One region of the Mesorhizobium sp. 131-2-1 genome, then DNA from elsewhere that is predicted to be linked to it. Evidence: riboswitches for the same ligand, from Rfam matches in the RefSeq annotation. Region 1 holds a riboswitch; each other region holds the start of a gene.
What was found. A riboswitch is a leader RNA that binds a small molecule or an ion and turns the genes downstream of it on or off. The one in region 1 is predicted to bind thiamine pyrophosphate.
Positions count from the first base shown of each region.

Region 2: linked by a shared signal. The riboswitch ahead of thiC (phosphomethylpyrimidine synthase ThiC) and the one ahead of thiB (thiamine ABC transporter substrate binding subunit) in region 1 are both predicted to bind thiamine pyrophosphate.
Region 3: linked by a shared signal. The riboswitch ahead of JG743_RS22310 (Ykof family thiamine-binding protein) and the one ahead of thiB (thiamine ABC transporter substrate binding subunit) in region 1 are both predicted to bind thiamine pyrophosphate.
Region 4: linked by a shared signal. The riboswitch ahead of thiC (phosphomethylpyrimidine synthase ThiC) and the one ahead of thiB (thiamine ABC transporter substrate binding subunit) in region 1 are both predicted to bind thiamine pyrophosphate.

Region 1 is NZ_AP023247.1:1,268,967-1,271,159, forward strand. Features, by position in the region: gene JG743_RS06195 (ABC-F family ATP-binding cassette domain-containing protein) at 1-111, opposite strand, end outside; gene JG743_RS06200 (thiamine diphosphokinase) at 113-757, opposite strand; TPP riboswitch at 860-973, shown strand; gene thiB (thiamine ABC transporter substrate binding subunit) at 1,017-2,021, shown strand.
Region 2 is NZ_AP023247.1:6,660,371-6,662,563, forward strand. Features, by position in the region: gene queD (6-carboxytetrahydropterin synthase QueD) at 1-53, shown strand, start outside; gene queE (7-carboxy-7-deazaguanine synthase QueE) at 50-787, shown strand; TPP riboswitch at 1,069-1,185, shown strand; gene thiC (phosphomethylpyrimidine synthase ThiC) at 1,289-2,193, shown strand, end outside.
Region 3 is NZ_AP023247.1:4,581,580-4,583,772, forward strand. Features, by position in the region: gene JG743_RS22305 (ABC transporter permease) at 1-124, opposite strand, end outside; gene JG743_RS22310 (Ykof family thiamine-binding protein) at 468-1,076, opposite strand; TPP riboswitch at 1,067-1,179, opposite strand; gene JG743_RS22315 (hypothetical protein) at 1,390-1,740, shown strand; gene JG743_RS22320 (porin) at 1,795-2,193, opposite strand, start outside.
Region 4 is NZ_AP023247.1:5,633,148-5,635,340, forward strand. Features, by position in the region: gene metH (methionine synthase) at 1-886, opposite strand, end outside; partial or broken gene JG743_RS34680 (aspartate 1-decarboxylase) at 1,004-1,183, shown strand; TPP riboswitch at 1,204-1,320, shown strand; gene thiC (phosphomethylpyrimidine synthase ThiC) at 1,424-2,193, shown strand, end outside.

The sequences.
Region 1 (2,193 bases):
GACAAGCGCGATCTTGTCGCCGGCGGAGGCGCTGAGTGCCGCGCCGTCGAGCAACGGCGTGCCGCCGAAGGTCAGCTTTATCCCGTCGAGAATGAGAAGGGGCGGGGCCATGTCAGCTTTCAGGAAGGGGATAAGGATGGGCCAGGAGCAGCGCGCGGCCGTGGCCGAGCGCGATCTCGAGCCGCCCCTTGACCTCGTTGGATATGGTCAGCGACGAGCCGAACGCCATCTCGACGTGATCGAGAGGCCATTTGGCGCCGGAGACGCTCAGGCCGGAAAGGTCGGAGAAGCCGAGCACCGAAAACAGCGTGCCGTCGGCGTAGTCGAAGCCGGCCTTGCCCGGCAGAAGTGGAATGCCCTCCTGCGCGCCGCTGGTCAGAAGCACGCTGATGCCGGCCTCGGCCAGGCGGACGGCGAGCGCCAGATGCAGGAAGGCGTGGTCAGCACGCCTGCCGCCGAAGGCGCCGGCCAGCACCAGGCCCGTGGCGCCGCGCTCGAGCGCGGCAGCGATCGCCAGCTCGCCGTCGGTCTTGTCCTTCTCGGCCGGGAACACCTGGCGCGGCACGGCGGCCAGATCATCGGGCAAATCCGCCGGCACGGAATCGAAATCGCCGACCCAGAGCTCTGGCGTCAGGCCGAGCACGCGGGCATGGCCGATGCCCCCATCGGCGGCGATGACGCGCGCGCCGGCAAGCTGGCTGTCGAGCCGCGGCGTGCGGATGAGGTCGCCGCCAAGCAGGATGGTGAATGTGCCCATGGGCGTCGCCCTTACCAGCCCCGCCGGAGAAACGGAAGCCGGGGGTGCCGGCACCCGGCAAACTTCCGCTTGCGCGGTGCCGTGGCCGGGCCTATGTGTCGAAACGCTCTAACGGGGTGCCGGACGCGATGTTTCGCGGGCCGGCTGAGAGGCAAACGCCAACCCGCTGAACCTGATCCGGTTTGTACCGGCGGAGGGATTAGACGTTTCGGACCATCCGACGCCTCAATTCCTTTCAACACCAACGAAGGAGGCGCCGATGCGCACGCTGTTATCCCACCTTGTTCTGGCAACCGGCCTTGTCGCGCTTCTGGCGGGCCCCGCGGCAGCCAAGGACAAGCTCACCGTCTACACCTATGAGAGCTTCACCGCCGACTGGGGTCCCGGCCCAGCGGTGAAGAAGGAATTCGAGGCCGAATGCGGCTGCGATCTTGAATTCGTCTCGGTCGCCGACGGAGTCGCGCTGCTTAACCGCGTCAAACTGGAGGGCGCGGCAACCAAGGCCGACATCGTGCTCGGCCTCGACACCAACCTCACGGCGGAAGCCAAGGCGACGGGCCTGTTCGCGCCGCATGGCGAGGTGTCCGGCCTCAATGTCCCCGGCAACTGGAGCGACGACACATTCGTGCCGTTCGACTACGGCTATTTCGCGGTGGTCTACGACACCCAGAAGCTGAAGACGCCGCCGAAGAGCCTGAAGGAACTGGTCGAGGGCAACGCCACCGACAAGATCGTCATCCAGGATCCGCGCACCTCGACGCCGGGCCTCGGTCTGCTGCTCTGGGTGAAATCGGTCTATGGCGACAAGGCGCCCGAAGCCTGGGCCAAGCTCAAGGCCAAGGTGCTGACGGTGACGCCGGGCTGGAGCGAGGCCTATGGCCTGTTCACCAAGGGCGAGGCGCCGATGGTGCTGTCCTACACCACCTCGCCGGCCTATCACATGGTCGCCGAGAACACCGAGCGCTACCAGGCCGCGTCCTTCGAGGAGGGCGAATATTTGCAGATCGAGGTCGCCGGCATTACCACGACAGGCGCGAAGAATCCGCTGGCGGAAAAGTTCATCGCGTTCATGACCGGGCCGAAATTCCAGGATGTCATTCCGGAGACCAATTGGATGTTCCCGGCCGGCAAGACCGACAAGCCGCTCAACCCGGCCTTCGACAAATTGGTGAAGCCGACCAAGACCATGCTGTTCAGCGCCGACGAAGTCGCGGCCAACCGCAAGGCCTGGGTGGATGAATGGCTGGCGGCGATGAGCAAGTAGGTCCGGCTGGTTCTGCCGATGTTCGCGCCAAGCCACCCCCCTCTGGCCTGCCGGCCATCTCCCCCTCAAGGGGGGAGATCGGCAGCTTCGGCGCCTCACCCAATCCTGCAGCATTGGAGATTGGCGAAAGCATCAATGGTAGCTGATCTCCCCCCTAGAGGGGGAGATGGCC
Region 2 (2,193 bases), 1.4 Mb from region 1:
CCGCCGTGCGGGTGAGCGAGACGCCGAAAACCTGGGCGGAATACCGACCATGACTTGCGCGTTGCATCCCGGAATCCGGGTGAGCGAGATTTTTGGGCCGACCATTCAGGGCGAAGGCGTGCTGATCGGCTTGCCGACGGTGTTCGTAAGAACCGGCGGGTGCGATTATCGCTGTTCCTGGTGCGACAGCCTGCATGCGGTGGACCGTCGCTTCCGCCATGATTGGGAGATGATGTCTTCCGACGCGGTTTGGCAAAAGGTCATTGCACTTTCCGGCGGTCAGCCCGTGATGGTATCGCTGTCGGGCGGCAATCCGGCCATCCAGCCGCTTGGCCAGTTGATCGACCGCGGGCATGGTGAGGGCTACCGTTTTGCATTGGAAACCCAAGGTTCGGTGTCTAAGCAATGGTTCGCGGATCTCGACGTGCTGGTACTCAGCCCCAAGCCGCCCTCAAGTGAAATGACGACAGATTGGGCCGCGTTCGACGCCTGCTTAGAGGCGGCGCAGGATAAGCCGCAGACGGCGCTCAAGCTCGTCGTCTTCGACGAAGATGACTATGCCTATGCCAAAGACGCCGCGGCGCGCTACCCGCAATTACCCGTCTATCTGCAGCCCGGCAATCACACGCCGCCGCGTCCCGGCAACGAAGACGCGTTCATCGACATGGCCGGTGTGATGAGGCGCATGGAATGGCTGGTTGAAAAAGTGACCCGTGACATGTGGTTCGAGGCGCGTGTACTGCCGCAGCTTCATGTTCTGCTCTGGGGAAACAAACGGGGCGTCTAGCCGAAGGGGAAGGATTGCCGACGATGAGCAAGACAGACCTCTATAGCAATCTCACCCAACTGGGCGGCAGCAGCGTCGTTCCGGAAAGCCCCGAAAACACCGTGCTGGAAAAGGCACCGAAATCCGCATGAGGGCTCGCCTTATTGGGGGCGCTTCACCGCTCCTCTGGAGCGTGACTTGCTCTCGATACTACCATGCTTTTCCGCTGGGTTTGTTTGGTCGCCGATCACCGCTGCGGGACGAATGCGCTTGACAAAATAGCGAAGGGCCGTTCAATTCGATGCATTCACCAGGGGAGTCCCGGCAAGGGGCTGAGATACTGCTGGCTTTCGCGGTGCAGTGACCCGTTGAACCTGATCCAGTTCATACTGGCGTAGGGACGGTGCAAGCGCTTTGCGGGAGTTTACGCCCGAGGTCCTGTTTCGGCAGGTCGGCAGAAGCGTCTTTTCATCCTTCCGGCACAGAACTGGGTCTCCAATGCATGAGCAAAGGAGCCTCACGATGAATGCTCTCACCCCCGCCGTGTCGACGGGACCACTGCCCGCCTCGCGGAAAATCCACAAATCCGGCGTCCTCCACCCGCAGATCAGGGTGCCGATGCGCGAAATCTCCGTCCATCCGACGGCCGGCGAACCGCCCATCACCGTCTACGATCCGTCAGGACCCTATACGGACCCTGCTGTCGAAACCAACATCGAAAAGGGCCTTGCCCGGCTTCGCCACGAATGGGTCACGGCGCGCGGCGATGTCGAAGCCTATGACGGCCGCCATGTCCGGCCGGAAGACAATGGATTCGTCACGGGCGAGCGCCTGACGCCGGAATTTCCCATTCGCAATCGGCCGCTCAGGGCCAAGGCAGGCAAGGCGGTCACGCAGCTAGCCTATGCGCGCGCCGGCATCATCACGCCTGAAATGGAGTTCGTCGCCATCCGCGAGAACCTCGGCCGCGAGATCCTGCGCGGCAAGCTTGAGCGCGACGGCGAAGCCTTCGGCGCGGCGATCCCCGACTTCGTCACGCCGGAGTTCGTGCGCGACGAGGTGGCGCGCGGACGCGCGATCATTCCCGCCAACATCAATCATCCCGAGAGCGAGCCGATGATCATCGGCCGCAATTTCCTGGTGAAGATCAACGCCAATATCGGAAATTCGGCGGTCACCTCCTCGATGGCCGAGGAGGTCGAAAAGATGGTCTGGGCGATCCGCTGGGGCGCCGATACGGTGATGGACCTCTCGACCGGCCGCAACATCCACAACATCCGCGAATGGATCGTGCGCAATGCGCCGGTGCCGATCGGCACGGTGCCTCTCTATCAGGCGCTCGAAAAGGTCAACGGCATCGCCGAGGATCTGAGCTGGGAGGTCTACCGCGACACGCTGATCGAACAGGCCGAACAGGGCGTCGACTA
Region 3 (2,193 bases), 3.3 Mb from region 1:
TCTCCCAGGCCTGCAGCAGCACGCGCGACGGCGCCGGCAGCACGGTAGGGGCGATGCCGCCGAGGCGGGCGTAGAGCTCCCATGCGGCAAGCAGCAGCGCGAAAGCGAGGGCGGCGGGAACCAACTTGGCGAGGGTCGAGGTGAAGGCTGATCTCCCCCCTTGCGGGGGAGATGTCCGGCAGGACAGAGGGGGGTGTGACGGAGCGCCAGCTTTTGAAATTTGTCCTGAAGGAACTGACGAACGCCGCGCATGTAGCCAACTGACAGGCCGGCGGGACAGCGCCCCTCTCTGCCTTGCCAGGCATCTCCCCCACAAGGGGGGAGATTGGCCGTCGCCTCGGCTTTCGCCAATCACCGATGACCCCGCTCCCTCTTCTGAGAAGCGGTCAGATGCGGGGATCTCTCCCCCACGCAAAGGGTCGAACGGAACAGCCACGACAATATCCTCGACAGCGCCTGCGCGCCGCTCAAACCGCGGTCGGGCTGTTCGCCGAAATGGTGATGTCGAGGGTCACATGACCGGCGCCGGGGCCGAAGCGGCAGAAGGCTTCGGCGAGCGTGGCAAAGATCGCGCCGGCATCGCCGCGCAATTTGGTGCAGAAGTGCTTCGAGCGCTCGAAGACGCCCGACTGCTTCAGGAAGTCGATGCAGCCATAGATCTCGTCCATATGGTCGCCAGTGCCCATCACGTAGAGCGAGAACTGGGCGGCGGCCGGCTGGTCGACCGAAGGCGTCGCCTGAACGGCGCGGATGGCGGCCAGCTTGCGCTCGTCCAGCGGGATCACCGGCCCGCCGATCTCGTCGGAGCGGCAGATCGGATCGTCGGGCTCGCCGGGACAGCCGCGCGAGACCGCCGCCGAGAGCACGCAGTGCTTGCCGCTCCTTGCCGCCGCCACGAACAGGTCGCGCATGGCCGGGAACAGCACCTCGGGCGGCCCGACCAGAAGGGTCGAGATGTCGTCGGTCTCGATCCGCAGCCTGTCGCGCCAAGGATCGAGCGCGCCGAGCGCGCCGAGGATGACGCCGACGAAATCGTCGGCCATCGGATAAAGGGAAATCTGTGCGCCGGAAAACATGGCCCGCCTCGCTCCGCTGGTATTATCCAGATCAGCTTTAGGGTCCGGAGGCTTGCCGCCCCCATCTCAGCCCCGACCGTACGGAGCACCCCTGTGGATGCGGCGGTTAAAGCACTGTTTGGAGGCTTGGGGAAGCGGTTTTTGGCGGCCTCCGTCAGACCAAGCGCCTCATCTCCCCCTAGGGGGAGATGGCGCGTCACAAGATTTTTGCGGGTTTCTCGCAGCCATCCAATCGTTCAATTTGTACGAATGTTGCTTGACCGATATTCGTACGTAAAGTACGATATTTCCCTTCTTCTCCGGAGGGACCTCCTTGAATACCGCGAACCACGCCGCCTTCGCCGACCTCTCCCGCCCGCTTTTGTCGCCACTGCCGCTCGAGCAGCGCGAACGCCTCGCCGGCGCCTGGCGGATGGCCAGCCAGGACATCGCCGAGGACATCCGCTTCATCCGCCAGTACCTGAAGGTCATCGCCGAGAAGGACGAACGCCTGTCGACCGGCACGCTGGTCCACAGCCGCGCCTATGTCGAGGCCTGTGCCGGCTGGCTGCCCCAAACCGTGGCACGCTATCTGCGCAACCTGCGCGCCATCACCGAATGCGAGCTCGCGATGACGGCGGCGGGCGTCAGGTTTGCGCTGTCGAGCGATGCGTGGGAGGCTTGAAGGGCGGGCGCTTCCCCTTCTCACCCCACAAGGGCGAGAAGGTCAGATGCCTCCCTACCAGCTGAACTGCAGCCCCGCATTGCCGCCGACGGTGCCGCTGGAGAAGGCGATGCCCATCGTCCCGGTCAGCCGGCCGCCATGGGCAAAGCCTTCGCTCAGCACCGCAGCTCCGGTGAAGCCGAAGGCGTCGGCGCCGCCGGCATTGCCCCAGTTGACGCGCAGGCCGAAATGCTCGCCCTGGACGAGATCCGGCGCGGCAAGGGCGGCCGAGATCGAGGCGTTCTCGAAGGCGCGGGTGACGCGGTTGTCGATGTCGTCGACATGGCTGGCCAACGCGGTCTTGCCGGTGACGGTGGTGGTGCCGCCATTGCCGTCATCGACCTCCTTCCTGGTGTCGCCGGTCTGGGCGTTGATGCAGGTGTCGGTGCCGGGGCTGTAATAGTAGTTGGCACC
Region 4 (2,193 bases), 2.5 Mb from region 1:
GGCCTGCATTCGGATAGGCGCAGGTGAAAGTGTTGGCGACGTCCGAAATCTCGGCCAGATGCGCGCGCATGGCCTTGGCGCCGAGCGCGCAGTTGAGGCCGATGGTGAACGGGCTGGCGTGACGCACAGAATGCCAGAAGGCGGTCGGCGTCTGGCCGGACAGCGTGCGGCCGGACAGGTCGGTGATCGTGCCGGAGATCATCACCGGCAGGTGCACGCCTTTCTCGATAAAGATCTCGTTGCAGGCGAAGATCGCCGCCTTGGCGTTCAGCGTGTCGAAGATGGTCTCGATCAGGATGATGTCGACGCCGCCGTCGATCAACCCGCGCAACTGTTCGCCATAGGCGAGGCGCAGATCGTCGAAAGTCACGGCGCGATAGCCTGGGTTGTTGACGTCAGGCGACATCGACGCCGTGCGATTGGTCGGCCCTAGCGCACCGGCAACGAAACGGCGTTTGCCGTCTTCCCGCTGTGCTCTCAGCGCGGCACGGCGCACCAGCCGCGCTCCGTCGCGGTTCAGCGCATAGACGGCATCCTCCATTCCGTAATCAGCCTGGGCGATCGAGGTCGAGGAGAAGGTGTTGGTCTCGAGGATATCGGCGCCTGCGATGGCGTACTGATAGTGGATTTCCTCGATCGCCCCGGGCTGGGTCAGGATCAAAAGGTCGTTGTTGCCTTGCTGGTGGCAGGGGCAGCCGGCGAAGGCCTCGCCGCGAAACTGGCTCTCGTCGAAACCCAGACCCTGGATCTGCGTGCCCATGGCGCCGTCAAGGATGAGGATGCGTTCGTGCGCTGCTGCGGTCAGCGCAGCAACCACTTCGGAACCGTCGGGCTTTGCCGCGGCGGGGCCGAACAGGTCATCCAGCGATGAGGAGCTTTGCGACATTTTTCATCCTCAAGACGACAGCCGCATCCAAGGCACATAAAGACATCTTTATGTCAACATACGCCCTCTAAGACCTTCTGTCACCCCAGTGCGCGTCGGTTTCACCCAGTCAAGTGGCCTTCGCCGGCTTTCATTGTCTGCAACTCCATATACCTGGACGAAGCGCGTATCACCTCCCTGAAGCCGCGGATTATCACGTTCGATTAGGATAACCACATACTGGACCGCCTGAGCTACTCCGTCGATCTCGACGCAGATGGCCGTTACGCTTTCTCCATCCTTCGCTTGACAAGATAGCGCGAGCCCGTTCAACTTGAGGCATTCACCAGGGGAGTCCCGGCAAGGGGCTGAGATACTGCTGGCTTTCGCGGCGCAGTGACCCGTTGAACCTGATCCAGTTCATACTGGCGTAGGGACGGTGCAAGCGCTTTGCGGGAGTTCATGCCCGAGGTCCTGTTTTGGCAGGACGACCAAAGCGTCTTTTCATCCTTCCGGCACAGAACTGGGTCTCCAATGCACGAGCAAAGGAGCCTCAAGATGAATGCCCTCACCCCCGCCGTTTCGACGGGACCGCTGCCCGCCTCACGCAAGATCCACAAGCAAGGCACCCTCCACCCGCAGATCAGGGTGCCGATGCGCGAGATCTCCGTCCATCCGACCGCCGGCGAACCGCCCGTCACCGTCTACGATCCGTCGGGGCCCTACACCGACCCGACTATCGACACCAGCATCGAAAAGGGCCTCGCCCGGCATCGCCAGGAATGGGTCATCGCCCGCGGCGATGTCGAGGCCTATGACGGCCGCTATGTCCGGCCGGAGGACAATGGGTTCGCGACGGGCGAGCGCCTGACGCCGGAATTTCCCGTTCGCAACCAGCCGCTCAGGGCCAAAGCGGGCAAGGCGGTGACCCAGCTTGCCTATGCGCGCGCCGGCATCGTCACGCCCGAAATGGAGTTCGTCGCGATCCGCGAGAATCTGGGCCGCGAGATGCTGCGCGGCAAGATTGAGCGCGACGGCGAGGCCTTCGGCGCGGCGATCCCCGACTTCGTCACCCCGGAATTCGTGCGTGACGAAGTGGCGCGCGGGCGGGCGATCATTCCCGCCAACATCAATCATCCCGAGAGCGAGCCAATGATCATCGGCCGCAATTTCCTGGTCAAGATCAACGCCAATATCGGCAACTCCGCCGTCACTTCGTCGATGGCCGAAGAGGTCGAGAAGATGGTGTGGGCGATCCGCTGGGGCGCCGATACGGTGATGGACCTGTCGACGGGCCGCAACATTCACAACATCCGCGAATGGATCGT